DNA from 3 places in the Caulobacter sp. Root487D2Y genome. Region 2 is predicted to be linked to each of the others. Evidence: predicted binding sites of a transcription regulator. Region 2 holds the regulator's gene; each other region holds the start of a gene.
What was found. Region 2 encodes LexA, which represses DNA repair genes until DNA is damaged. Its sites were predicted from a motif close to ATGTTCNCNANNTGTTCT; they were not measured.

Region 1: the regulator LexA is predicted to act here: its motif matches at 2,633-2,650, upstream of ASD38_RS02765 (YifB family Mg chelatase-like AAA ATPase).
Region 3: the regulator LexA is predicted to act here: its motif matches at 2,241-2,258, upstream of uvrA (excinuclease ABC subunit UvrA).

What each region holds. Positions count from the first base shown of each region.
Region 1 is NZ_LMFD01000001.1:608,373-612,925, forward strand. It holds gene ASD38_RS02750 (SirB1 family protein) at 1-429, shown strand, start outside; gene ASD38_RS02755 (zinc-dependent alcohol dehydrogenase family protein) at 433-1,440, opposite strand; gene gshB (glutathione synthase) at 1,638-2,585, shown strand; gene ASD38_RS02765 (YifB family Mg chelatase-like AAA ATPase) at 2,716-4,266, shown strand.
Region 2 is NZ_LMFD01000012.1:141,964-146,516, reverse strand. It holds gene ASD38_RS17950 (ComEC/Rec2 family competence protein) at 1-441, shown strand, start outside; gene ASD38_RS17945 (glutathione S-transferase family protein) at 444-1,091, shown strand; gene ASD38_RS17940 (GFA family protein) at 1,143-1,550, shown strand; gene lexA (transcriptional repressor LexA) at 1,722-2,426, opposite strand; gene ASD38_RS17930 (glycoside hydrolase family 3 protein) at 2,705-4,553, shown strand, end outside.
Region 3 is NZ_LMFD01000003.1:104,843-109,395, forward strand. It holds gene ASD38_RS06285 (ATP-binding protein) at 1-332, shown strand, start outside; gene ASD38_RS06290 (hypothetical protein) at 499-687, opposite strand; gene ASD38_RS06295 (DUF1223 domain-containing protein) at 872-1,609, shown strand; gene ASD38_RS06300 (hypothetical protein) at 1,662-2,126, opposite strand; gene uvrA (excinuclease ABC subunit UvrA) at 2,339-4,553, shown strand, end outside.

The DNA of each region.
Region 1 (4,553 bases), on a different contig from region 2:
TTCCTGCTGCGCATCGAGACCGAGGAGGGGCCGCTGGCCCTGGACCCGTTCAGCGAGGGGCGGGTCGTGCTGCCGTCCGAGCTGTCGCGCCGGGCCCTGCGCACCGGCCTGATGCCCGACGTCGCCGCCAAGCTGGACGTGCTGATGAGCCCGATCACCGACCGGGCCGTGCTGATCCGCCTGCAGAACAACATCTTCGCCCGCGCCCAGCAGGCCCGCGACTGGGCCCGGGCCGAGCGCTCGGCCCTGCGCCGCGCCCTGCTCGATCCCACCGACCACCATCCCTGGCTGGACGTCGCCGCCGCCCGCGAGGGGCAGGGGGCGCTGGCGGGGGCCCTGCAGGCCCTGTCGCGCGCCCAGGTCCTGGACGGCGGCGCGACCATCGCGGCCCGGGCGGCCCGGGAGCGGATGCGGCTCAGACTCAACTGACCGTCAGATATCGACGACGATCTTGCCGAAATGGCGGTTTGACGCCTGGTGGCGGAAGGCGTCGGCCAGCTGTTCGAGCGGGAAACGCCTGTCGAGGACCGGCCGGTAGCCCGCCACGTCGATCGCCCGGATCATGTCGAGCTGGTGGCGGCGGCTGCCGACGGTCAGGCCGATGACCTTCAATTGCTTGCCCATGATCGCCACGGTCGGCACGGGCCCCGCGACACCGGCCAGGACCCCGATCAGGGCGATATGGCCGCCGTTGCGCGCCGCGACGATGGACTGGGGCAGGGTGCCCGCGCCGCCGATCTCCAGGATGTGATCCACGCCGCGACCGTCGGTCAGCTTGCGGACGGCCTTGCCCCATTCGGGTTCGGATTTGTAGTTGATCAGGCTGTCGGCCCCCAGCGCCTTGAGCCGCTCCAGCTTTTCGTCGGACGACGAGGTGGCGATCACCGTGCACCCAAAGGCCTTGGCGATCTGCAGGCCGTAGATCGACACCCCGCCCGTGCCCTGCACCAGCACGGTCTCGCCGCCCTTGAGCGCGCCGTCCCCGACCAGGCCCCGCCAGGCGGTCACGCCCGCGCAGGTGATCGTCGCGGCCTCGGCGGCGTCCCAACCCTTGGGCGCCCGGGTGAACGCCGTGGCGGGCGCCACAACCAGCTCCCGGGCGTAGCCGTCGGCGCCGTCGCCCGGCACGCCCGCGAAGCCGTCGTCCGGCGCGTCGCCGTCCTGCCAGAGCGGAAAGAAGGTCGAGACCGCCAGGTCGCCGACGGCGAAGTCCTTGACGCCCTCCCCGACCGCCAGCACCTCGCCGGCCCCGTCGGACATCGGGATGCGGCCGTCGGCGGTGGGAATGCCGCCGATCGCCACCAGATAGTCGTGATAGTTCAGCGAGCTGGCGCGAAGGCGGACCAGGATCTCGCCCGGCCCCGGCGGTCCCGGATCGGGCAGGTCGACAAACCGCAGGGCGTCGAGACCGGCGGGCGCCGCGATCTGGATGGCTTTCATGGGCTTGGCCTCCCTTGGGCGGTTGCGTCCGCGCCGGAAATCTTCGTGCGAGCGAGCCTGGGTGAAGCCGCCCGGCCTTTCAAGGACGCCGCGACGTCAACCGGTCGACGGGCAAGTCGCCTCTCGCATTCGGGGCTCCGCCGCCTTAACTAGGCAATCGCGTGCGGGACCCCCGCCCAAGCCGATCCGGAGTCCCCATGTCGCTGAGAGTCGCCGTCCAGATGGATCCCGTCCTGGGGATCAACATCGAAACCGACACCACCTTCCTGATGATGTGGGAAGCCCAGACCCGGGGCCACAAGCTGTGGTTCTACACCCCCGACAAGCTGTCGATGGAGGACGGCCGGGTGTTCGCCCGCGCCCAACCCCTGACGCTGACCAAGACCCAGGGCGCCCACGCCGAGCTGGGCGAGAGCGTGCTGCTGGATATGAAGGACGACGTCGACGTGGTGCTGATGCGCCAGGATCCGCCGTTCGACATGGCCTACATCACCGCCACCCACTTCCTGGAGAAGGTTCACCCCCACACCCTGGTCGTGAACAATCCGGCCGAGGTGCGCAACGCGCCCGAGAAGCTGTTCGTCACCGATTTCCCGGGCGTCCAGCCGCCGACCCTGATCACCAGCGACCACCAGGCGATCTACGACTTCCGGGCCAAGCACGGCGACATCGTGCTCAAGCCGCTCTACGGCGGCGGCGGTTCGGGGGTGGCGCGGCTGCTGGCCGACGACCCCAATCTGGACGCCCTTCTGGAACTGCACGCCATGATCGGCCGCGAGCAGGTGATCGCCCAGAAATTCGTCCCGGCCGTCAGCAAGGGCGACAAGCGCATCCTGCTGGTCCACGGCGAGCCGGTCGGCGCGGTCAACCGCGTGCCGGCCGCCGGCCAGGTGCGTTCCAACCTCCGCGTGGGCGGCCGGGCCGAGGCCGTGGAGCTGACCAAGCGCGATCTGGAGCTCTGCGCGATCATCGGCCCGGAACTGAAGCGGCGCGGCCTGCTGTTCGTCGGCATCGATGTGATCGGAGAATACCTGACCGAGATCAACGTCACCTCACCGACCGGGGCCCAGCAGCTCAAGCGTTTCGGGGGCGCGGACGCCGCCGAGATCCTCTGGGATCGGATCGCCGAGCTCAGTTCCACCTGAGGATTAGGACCTACCTGTAGACGACTGAATCGTCACACTTTCCTGAAATGTTCGTTTTTCGTTCTTGCTCCGCTCCAACGGCCATGCTTGGCTTGTGGATAAAACAGTGGGGCAAAGGGGCGAAAACCCAATGGCCGCAAAGGTCGTCACGGTGGCGTTCGAGGGCGTGGAGGCGCGGCGCGTCGACGTCGAGGTCCAGCTGACGGGCGGTCAGCAGGTGATGGTCATCGTCGGCTTGGGCGACAAGGCCGTGGCCGAGAGCAAGGAGCGGGTGCGCGGAGCATTCGCCGGCATGGGCCTGGCCCTGCCGCCAAGGCGCATCGTCGCCAACCTGGCTCCGGCCGACATGCCCAAGGAGGGCAGCCATTACGATCTGCCCATCGCCCTGGCGGTGATGGCCGCGATGGGCGTGATTCCGATCGACGCCCTCGACGGCTGGGCGGCGATGGGCGAATTGTCCTTGGACGGACGGATCGCGGCCTGCGCCGGGGCCCTGCCCGCCGCCATGGCCGCCGGGGCGATGGACCTGGGCCTGATCTGCCCCGAGGCCTGCGGGCCCGAGGCGGCCTGGGCCGGCGGCACGCGGATCCTGGCGCCGCGCTCGCTGGTGGCGTTGATCAACCACTTCCGGGGCGGCCAGATCCTGTCGGCGCCCGCGCCCGGCCCGGTGATCGAGGGCGAGGCGGTCCGCGACCTGCGCGACGTCAAGGGCCAGGAGCACGCCAAGCGGGCCCTGGAGATCGCCGCCGCCGGCTCGCACAACCTGCTGTTCTGCGGCCCGCCGGGCTCGGGCAAGTCGATGCTGGCCCAGCGCCTGCCGGGGCTCTTGCCGCCCTTGAGCTCGCACGAACTGCTGGAGACCTCGATGGTCCATTCGGTGGCGGGGCTGATCGCCAAGGGCACCCTGACCCGGGCCCGGCCCTATCGCGCCCCGCACCACAGCGCCTCGATGGCCGCCCTGACCGGCGGCGGGCTGAAGGCCAAGCCGGGCGAGGTGTCGTTGGCCCACAACGGCGTGCTGTTCCTGGACGAACTGCCCGAGTTCGGGGTCCAGGCGCTGGACAGCCTGCGCGGGCCGCTGGAGACCGGCGAGGTGATGGTGGCCCGGGCCAACGCCCATGTCCGCTATCCGGCCCGGGTGCAGCTGGTGGCGGCGATGAACCCCTGCCGCTGCGGCCATGGCGGGGCCGGGCGCGGGGCCTGCGGCAAGGCCCCGCGCTGCCTCCGCGACTATCAGGGCCGGGTCAGCGGGCCGCTGATGGACCGCATCGACCTGGCCGTCGACATGCCCGCCGTCACCGCCGCCGACCTGGCCCTGCCGCCGCCGTCCGAAGGCACCGCCGAGGCCGCCGCCCGGGTGGCGCGGGCCCGTCGGCTGCAGGTCGAGCGGGCGGAGGCGATCGAGGGCGCGCCGTCGGGCGCCGAGGCCCTGAACGGCCGCGCCGAGGGCCGCTATCTGGAGAAGATCGCCGATCTCGACGAGGCCGGACGCGGCCTGCTGGCCCGCGCCGCCGAAGCCGGCCAGATCAGCGCCCGCGGCTGGACCCGCGTGCTGCGCCTGGCCCGCACCATCGCCGACCTGGAGGGCGCGGTCAGCGTCCACCGGGTGCACGTCGCCGAGGCGCTGGCCCATCGGCGGACCAACGCGCTGGGCGCGGCGACGGGCGAGGGGGCGTTCTAGAGAAACCCTCTCCCGGAGGGGAGAGGGAGGGACCCGCGCCGTAGGCGTGGGAGGGAGAGGGGTGACGCCCTGTCCGATTTCGCGCGGGGGCGCACTACAGTCGGGGACATGCTCTCACGGCAAGACCTCGGCAGGTTCGTGGAGCGCTCGGGGTGAGTGCGTGTCCCCAACCGATCCGCTGAGCTTGGTTTTGTCCAGGATCGCGGTTTGACGCCGTGGATGTCGTTGGGGACACGCACTCATCCCGCGCTCCGAGGGCGATTGGCCGAGACCTTGCCGTGAGAGCA
Region 2 (4,553 bases):
GACGGCGCCACGGCGGCGGTGCGCCAGGGCCGCGCGGCGGTGCTGCTGCGTCCGGACGCCCGCCGCTTCGGGGCCGAGCTTTGGGGCCGCCGCCGGGGTCTGGCCGTGCCCGAGAGCGCCGCGCCCAGCCCGCTCTACGCTTGCGGCCGGCGGTCCTGCGCCCCGACCGCCGAGGCGCCCGTCGCCCTGGCCCTGTCGTGGAGCAAGACCGCGCCGGACGCGGCCGACCTGGCGGCCATGTGCGCCCAGGCCGAGATCGTCGTGCTGCGCGGCGCCGCGCCGCCCGTCCCGCCGGCCTGCCGCGACCGCGTCGTGCTCGACGCCGACGATTTCGCCGTGGGCGGGGCGGCCGAGCTCTATCGCCGGGGCGGCGAGTGGTGGATCGTCTGGGCCCAACCGCTGCGGGGCGTCCGGCCCTGGACCGGCGTTCCGGGGCGATAGGCATGCTGAAGATCTGGGGCCGGCGTAGTTCGGCCAATGTCCAGAAGGTGTTGTGGCTGGTCGGCGAGCTGGGCCTTCCGCACGAGCATGTCCCGGCCGGCGGCGATTTCGGCGGGCTGGACGATCCGGCGTTCCGGGCGATGAACCCGCACGGCAAGGTTCCGGTGATCGCGGACGGCGGGACCGTGGTCTGGGAGTCGCACGCCATCCTGCGCTATCTGGCGGCGACCCGTGGGGCGGACCGGTTCTGGCCCGCCGACCCGGCCGCCCGCGCGCCGGTCGACGGCTGGATGGACTGGGCGCAGACGGCGCTGCAGCCGGCCTTTCTGGGCGGCGTGTTCTGGGGCGGTTACCGCACGCCGGCGGCCCAGCGCGACGAGGCCGCCGTGGCCAGGGCCCTGGACCAGACCGCCCGCTGCCTGACCCGGGTCGACGCCCGGCTGGCCGATCGCCCGTTCGTCGTCGGCGAAACCCTGTCCCTGGCCGACATCGCCATCGGGACCCATCTCTATCGCTACTTCGAGCTCGAGATTGACCGTCCGGCCTTGCCGCGCCTGGAGGCCTGGTACGATCGACTGCGGGACCGTCCGGCCTATCGCCAGCACGTGATGGTCCCGTTCGGCGAACTGAAGGGCCGGCTGGCTTTCTGAGGCCCAAAGCGCGGTCGGACGTTAAGGGCCAGGCGACGGATGGAGACGACCATGGAACGGCAAGGCGGCTGCGCCTGCGGGGCGGTGCGATACGTGGCGGAGGGCGGGCCGCTGCGGGTGGGGCTGTGCCACTGCCTGACCTGCCGCAAGCGCCACGGCGCGCCGTTCAACGCCTTCGCGGCGTTCCGGAGCGACAAGGTGCGGATCGAGGGCCAGCCGACGGTCTGGACCGGCGCCGAGCACGGCCTGATCCACGGCTGCGCGGTCTGCGGCTCGCCGCTGTTCTGGACGGCGGAAGGCGAGGGCGACGGCGAGATCGAGATCCACCTGGGCGGGCTGGACGAGGTCGGCCAGTTCACGCCGCAGTACGAGGTCTGGGTGAGGCGGCGCGAGCCCTGGCTGCCGCCTCTGAACGTGCCGCAATATGCCGAGAACCGGCCGGCGGGGATGCCGACCTAGATACAAGATGGGGACAGGCACATGTGCCTGTCCCCAGCCTTGACGCACGAAACGCTTGTCATCCCGGACGAGCGCGGAGCGCGAAGATCCGGGACCGACGCCCGAACGCCGCGTTCCAGGTCGGTCCCGGATAACGGCTGCGCCGTTTCCGGGATGACAGAAGGAGGGCGGTTAGTGATACCGCCGGATCAGCCCCACCAGCTTGCCCTGCACCTCGACCTGGTCGGGACCGAAGATGCGGGTCTCGTACTTGGGGTTGGCGGCCTCCAGGGCGATCGAGCCGCCCTTCTTGCGCAGGCGCTTGAGGGTGGCTTCCTCGCCGACCAGGGCCACGACGATCTCGCCGCTGTTGGCCGTGTCGCCCTTCTTGATGATCACATAGTCGCCGTCGAGAATGCCGGCCTCGATCATCGAGTCGCCCTGCACCTCCAGCACATAATGCTCGCCGGCCCCCAGCATGGTCTCGGGCACCGGCAGGCGCTCGCGTTCGTGCTGGATGGCGTCGATCGGGGTGCCGGCGGCGATGCGGCCCAGGATCGGCAGCTCGCGGGTGTTGTCGGCGGCGATCTGGGGCTGAGGCGACGACGGCGGCTGGCCGCCGCCTTCCAGCACCTGGGGCTTGAAGGTTCCTCGACCCTTGGGCGGCGCGGCCGCCGTGGCCTGCTGCGGCAGCTTGACCACCTCCAGCGCCCGGGCCCGGTGGGCCAGGCGGCGGATGAAGCCGCGCTCTTCCAGCGCCGTGATCAGCCGGTGGATGCCCGACTTGGACGCCAGGTCCAGCGCCTCCTTCATCTCGTCGAAGGAGGGAGAGACGCCGCTCTCCTTAATCCGCTCGTGGATGAACATCAGCAGCTCGTGCTGCTTGCGCGTAAGCATGTCCGGCCTCGCCAGTCGTCGCGGAACAAACCGCAAACCTCTGTGAATGTTCTCTAGGTGTTCTTCGTTGATGTCAAGTTAACGGTGTTCGTCGGACGGGCGGCTTAATTCCTCAGGAAATACAGGCTCGTCCCAGACGGCCGCGATCGGATTCCGGCGACCCTTTCGAATCGAGGTGGTGATCCTCGACTTTGCCGAATTTGAAATGACAGCGTTGTCGTCATTGCGCTAGGCTCGTCTCGCCGGGACCCGCAGAGGTCGGGCGGGGACGAAACGCGATGCTGAAGACCGCCATTCTAAGCCTGGCCCTGGCCGGATCTCTGGCCGCGCCGGCGTTCGCCGCCGCCCCGGCGCCGGTCGTCCATCCCGACCTCTGGCCCCAGGCTCACAGTCCGGTCCGCCGGGATCCGGCCATGGAGGCGCGGATCGACGCGATGCTCGCGAAGATGAGCGTCGAGGAGAAGGTCGGCCAGACCCTGCAGCCGGAGATGAAGTCGATCGTCCCCGACGACGTGCGCCGCTACCATATCGGCAGCATCGAGAACGGCGGCGGCTCGGTGCCTGGCGGGAACAAGCACGCCTCGGTCGGCGACTGGCTGAAGATGATCGACGGCTACTACGACGCGTCGGTCGATCCGGCCAACGGCGGCGTGCGCATCCCGATGATGTGGGCGTCCGACGCCGTGCACGGCCACAACAACGTCTATCGGGCCACGCTCTTCCCGCACAATATCGGCCTGGGCGCGGCGCGCGATCCCGACCTCGTCCGCCGGATCGGCGCGGCCACGGCGCAGGAGGTGCGGGCGCTGGGCATGGACTGGTCGTTCGCCCCGACCCTGGCCGTGGTGCAGGACGACCGCTGGGGCCGCACCTATGAGAGCTACTCGGAAGACCCGAAGATCGTCGCCGCCTACGCCGCCGCCATGGTCCGCGGACTGCAGGGGGAGGGGGCAAGCTTTCTCGACAAGGACCACGTGATCTCGACCGCCAAGCATTTCCTGGGCGACGGCGGCACTGACGGCGGGCGCGACCAGGGCGACAACCTGGCCGACGAGGCGACGCTGCGCGACGTGCACGGGGCAGGCTATCCGGCGGCGGTGGACGGCGGCGTCCAGGCGGTGATGGCCTCGTTCTCCAGCTGGCATGGCGTCAAGATGCACGCCAACAAGGACCTGATGACCGGGGTTCTGAAGGACCGCATCGGCTTCGACGGCCTGATCATCGGCGACTGGAACGCCCACGGCCAGATCCCCGGCTGCACCAAGGGCGATTGCCCGACGGCCTTCAACGCGGGGATCGACGTCTTCAACGTGCCCGAGGACTGGAAGGCGCTCTACGCCGCGATGGTCCGCGAGGTGAACGACGGGACCATCCCGATGGCGCGGCTGGATGACGCCGTGCGGCGGGTGCTGCGGGTCAAGCTGCGGGCCGGGGTGTTCGACCAGCCCAAGCCGTCGGCCCGGCCCCATGCCGGCGACGAGGCCCTGCTGGGCGCGCCCGAACATCGGGCCGTGGCCCGCGAGGCGGTGCGTAAGTCGCTGGTGCTGCTGAAGAACGACGGCGGCGTGCTGCCGCTCGATCCGCGCAAGCGCATCCTGGTGGCCGGCGACGGGGCCGACAGCATCATGAAGCAGACCGGCGGCTGGACGCTGTCGTGGCAGGGCAACGACAACGTCAACGCGGACTTCCCGGGCGCGACCTCGATCTGGGGCGGGATCGAAGCGGCGGTGAAGGCGGGCGGCGGGACGGCCTTGCTCAGTCCCGACGGCGCCTATGACGCCAAGCCCGACGCGGCGATCGTGGTGTTCGGCGAGAACCCCTATGCCGAGTTCCAGGGCGACCAGGCCGACGTCGCCCTGCACGCCGGATCGGCCGAAAGCCTGGCCTTGCTCAAGCGGCTGAAGGCGGCGGGGGTGCCGACCGTGGCGGTGTTGATTTCCGGCCGGCCGCTCTATCTGAACCCTCAGATCAACGCCGCCGACGCCTTCGTCGCCGCCTGGCTGCCGGGCTCGGAGGGGCAGGGCGTGGCCGACGTGCTGATCGCCGGCCCGGACGGCAAGCCGCGCCACGACTTCACCGGCAAGTTGTCGTTCTCGTGGCCCAAGCGGCCGGACCAGACGCCCTTGA
Region 3 (4,553 bases), on a different contig from region 2:
TCGCCTGCGGCGTGGCGCGGGACGGTCACGAGGCGGTGGCGATGTGGGAGGCGGCCCCCTGGGACGCCATCCTGATGGACATCCACATGCCGGGCATGGACGGGCTGGAGGCCGGTCGGGTCATCCGCGCGCGCGAGGTGGTCGAGGGCCGGAGCCGCACGCCGATCCTGGCGGTCACCGCCAGCGTCCTGACCCACGAGACCGACCGCTATCTCGCCGCCGGCATGGACGGCTTCGTGGCCAAGCCGATCGCGGCCCAACGCCTGGTGGCGGCCTTGGACGCGGCCTTGAGCGGTCCACCGAAAGGCGCGGCCGCGGCGGTGCTGGGGTAACTGCTCCAGCTACATCCTAGAGCTGTCATCCCGGACGTAGCGCAGCGATGATCCGGGACCGCCGGAAGCGCCGAGTTCACGCGTCGGTCCCGGATCGGCGCTGCGCTACGTCCGGGATGACAGCGTCTTTGACGGCTGAAAGATCGGGCGACGCCGATCGAGCCGCCTAGAAGCTCAGCGCGCCCAGGTCGACGATGATCTTGAGGGCCCAGATCGTGCAGGCGACGCAGACCACCAGGGTGATGATGTCGTCGATCTCGGACCGCTGGCGAGCGACCTTGGCGGCCTTGCCGCCCTTGCCCTTGCCCTTGGCCGGAGCTTCCGAGGCCGCGGGGGTCGCCGGCTTCGCATCCATTTTCGCCGCCGCCTTGGCCACGCTGGTCGTCCTCGAACGGCGCGCTCGATGCGCGGCCTTGCTTCGTTAGACACCGGCGGTGCTGAAGGTTGCGCTTCCAAAGGCGGTTTATTGTTCGTGAACGCTGTAACCTTGACCCGCCCCGCCGCGAACTGATCCTCGACGGTCAACAGGGACGCGCGCCATGACACGAACGACGATGCGGAAGACGGCCTGGGCCAGCCTGGCGGCCGGCGGCGTCCTGGCGGCGGCCGTCGGGGCCTGGGCCCTGTCGGCCCCGGGGGCGGCCGCCGGCGGCTCGGCCCAACGCCCGGTGGTGCTGGAGCTGTTCCAGAGCCAGGGCTGTTCGTCCTGCCCGCCGGCCAACGCCAATCTCAACGCCGTCGCCGACCGGCCCGATGTCCTGGCGCTCAGCTTCGGGGTCACCTATTGGGACCAGCTGGGCTGGAAGGACACCTTCGCCAAGCCGGCCTTCACCGACCGGCAGAAGGCCTATGCCCGCGGCCTGGGCGCCCAGTTGGGCACGCCGCAGATGGTGGTCGAGGGCCGCGAAGACCTGATCGGCGTGAACGCCCGCGAGCTTGACGCCGCCCTGCGCCGCGCCCGGCCGGCCGTGGACGCCAGCGTCGCCCTGTCGCGCGGCCGGGTCGAGATCGGAGCGGGCCAAGCGCCCAAGGCCGGCGCCGATGTCTGGCTGGTGCGCTACGATCCGCGCGTCCAGCAAGTGGCCATCCAGCGCGGCGAGAACAACGGCAAGACCCTGCCCCACCGCGACGTGGTCCGTGAACTGACCCGGCTGGGCGGCTGGAACGGCGCGCCCGTCGCGTTCGCCACCCTGCCGCCCGCGGATCCGGCCCTGCGCACGGCGGTGCTGGTCCAGGCCAAGAACGGCGGCCCGATCCTGGCGGCGGCGCGGCTCTAGTTCAGAAGCGTGACGGACGCCGAAACCGGCATCCACTTTCGGCTGTCACGCTCTAGCCGCCGTAACGCTTCTTCACGTCGTCGGTCAGGACGTTGCAGAGCTTCATCTGGTCCTTAAGGAAGGCCTTGTCGACCTCGCCGGCCTTGTGGAACCGCGGGATCAGCGTCGAGGCGAATTGGAAGCGCGCCTCGACCACCTCCTCACGCTTGACCTGGCCGACCAGCACCAAGGTGTCGAGCGCGTCGTTCAGCGAGGGCGTGTAGAGCGTCTTTTCCGGGATGAAGAGCGGCTTGTAGAGAATGCCCCCGCCTGGCGCGATGATCGTGCCGGCCTCCAGGTCGGGATTCGACAGGAAGAACCGGGTCATGTCGCAGGCGGCCAGGGCGTCCGCCCATCCCTGCGCCTTGTTGATGTCCAGCGACGCGAACACCGACGGCTCGGCGGCGTGGCCGGGCGCGGCCACGAGCAGGGCGGCGAACGAAGCGGCGGCGGCGAGAATCTGGCGAACCCTGTTCATGCGACAACCTTAGGAACCTTCGCCGGACTTAGACAAGGGGCGAGCTTGACCACACAGCGAGCCTCCTGCTGACACCTACTGTCAGCAGCTGGAGCAAGCACGCACCCGCGACATTTGTTCGCATCTTGTTCTTGTGTTAATTCCCGTCCCGCGCCCTACATATAGCCGTCGCGCCGCGGCTCCCCCCACGGCCCCCACGCGTTCCGGAAAACATGGCTGAACAACTGAACTTCATCCGCGTGCGCGGCGCGCGGGAGCACAATCTCAAGAACGTCAGCGTCGACATCCCGCGGGGAGAGCTCGTCGTGCTGACCGGCTTGTCGGGCTCGGGCAAGAGCTCGCTGGCGTTCGACACCATCTACGCCGAGGGGCAGCGCCGCTATGTCGAGAGCCTCTCGGCCTACGCCCGCCAGTTCCTGGAGCTGATGAGCAAGCCGGACGTCGACCTGATCGAGGGCCTGTCGCCGGCCATCTCGATCGAGCAGAAGACCACCTCGCGCAACCCGCGCTCGACGGTGGGCACGGTCACCGAGATCCACGACTACATGCGCCTGCTGTGGGCGCGGGTCGGCGTTCCCTATTCGCCGGCCACCGGCCTGCCGATCGAGAGCCAGACCATCAGCCAGATGGTCGACAAGATCACCGCCCTGCCCGAAGGCACCCGTCTCTACCTGCTGGCCCCGGTCGTCCGCGACCGCAAGGGCGAATATCGGAAAGAGATCGCCGAGTGGCAGAAGGCCGGCTTCCAGCGGCTGAAGATCGACGGCGAGTTCTATCCGATCGAGGACGCCCCGATCCTCGACAAGAAGTTCAAGCACGACATCGACGTGGTCGTGGACCGCATCGTCACCAAGCCGGGCATGGAGCAGCGTCTAGCTGACTCGATGGAGCAGGCGCTCCGTCTCGCCGATGGCCTGGCGGTCGCCGAGTGGGCTAATGTCGAGGAAGGCGAGAAGGAGCCGCGCCGGCTGCTGTTCTCCGAACGCTTCGCTTGCCCGGTCAGCGGCTTCACGATCGCCGAGATCGAGCCGCGGCTGTTCTCGTTCAACAACCCGGCGGGCGCCTGTCCGGCCTGCGACGGCCTGGGGGCCAAGCTGGCCTTCGACGCCGACCTGGTCATTCCCGACAAGGACAAGAGCCTGCACAAGGGCGCCGTCTCGCCCTGGGCGAAAGGGCCTTCGCCGCTCTACACCCAGACCCTGCAGGCCCTGGCCCGCCACTACGGCTTCTCGATGGACGAGCCCTGGCACAAGCTGCCGGAAAGCGCCCGCCAGATCGTGCTGCAAGGCTCCAAGGGCGAGAAGATCAAGTTCGTCTACGACGACAACGCCCGCAAATACGAAGTGGCCAAGCCCTTCGAGGGCGTGCTGCCGAACCTCGAGCGCCGCTGGCGCGAGACCGACTCCAGCTGGGTGCGCGAGGAGCTGGGCCGCTACCAGTCCGACACCCCCTGCGAGGTCTGCCACGGCAAGCGCCTGAAGCCCGAAGCCCTGGCCGTGAAGATCCATGGCCTGGACATCGCCGCCGTCTCGAACCTGGCCATCCGCCCGGCCCGCGACTGGTTCACGGCGCTGGAAGGCCACCTCTCCGACAAGCAGATGGAGATCGCCCGGCGGATCCTGAAGGAGATCAACGACCGCCTGCGGTTCCTGGTCGACGTGGGCCTGGACTATCTGAACCTGTCGCGCGGCTCGGGCACCCTGTCGGGCGGCGAGAGCCAGCGCATCCGCCTGGCCAGCCAGATCGGCAGCGGCCTGACCGGCGTGCTCTACGTGCTGGACGAGCCGTCGATCGGCTTGCACCAGCGCGACAACACCCGCCTGCTGCAGTCGCTGCAGGGCCTGCGCGACCTGGGCAACTCGGTGCTGGTGGTCGAGCACGACGAGGAAGCCATCCTCACCGCCGACTATGTGATCGACATGGGTCCGGCGGCGGGCGTGCACGGCGGCGAGATCGTCGCCGAGGGCAAGCCGGCCGACATCATGGCCAATCCCAACAGCATCACCGGCCAGTATCTGACCGGCGTGCGCGAGATCGAGGTGCCCGAACAGCGCCGGCCGATCAACAAGAAGAAGATGCTGCGGGTCGTCGGGGCCAGGGGCAACAATCTGAAGGACGTCACCGGCGAGATCCCGGTCGGCGCCTTCACCTGCATCACCGGCGTGTCGGGCGGCGGCAAGTCGACCTTCACGATCGAGACCCTGTACAAGGCCGCCGCGCGCCGCCTGAACAACGCCAGCGACGCCCCGGCCTCGCACGAGCGGATCGAGGGGCTGGAGAACTTCGACAAGGTCATCGACATCGACCAGTCGCCGATCGGCCGGACCCCGCGCTCGAACCCGGCCACCTACACCGGCGCCTTCGGCCCGATCCGCGACTGGTTCGCCCAGCTGCCGGAAAGCAAGGCGCGCGGCTACGGCCCCGGCC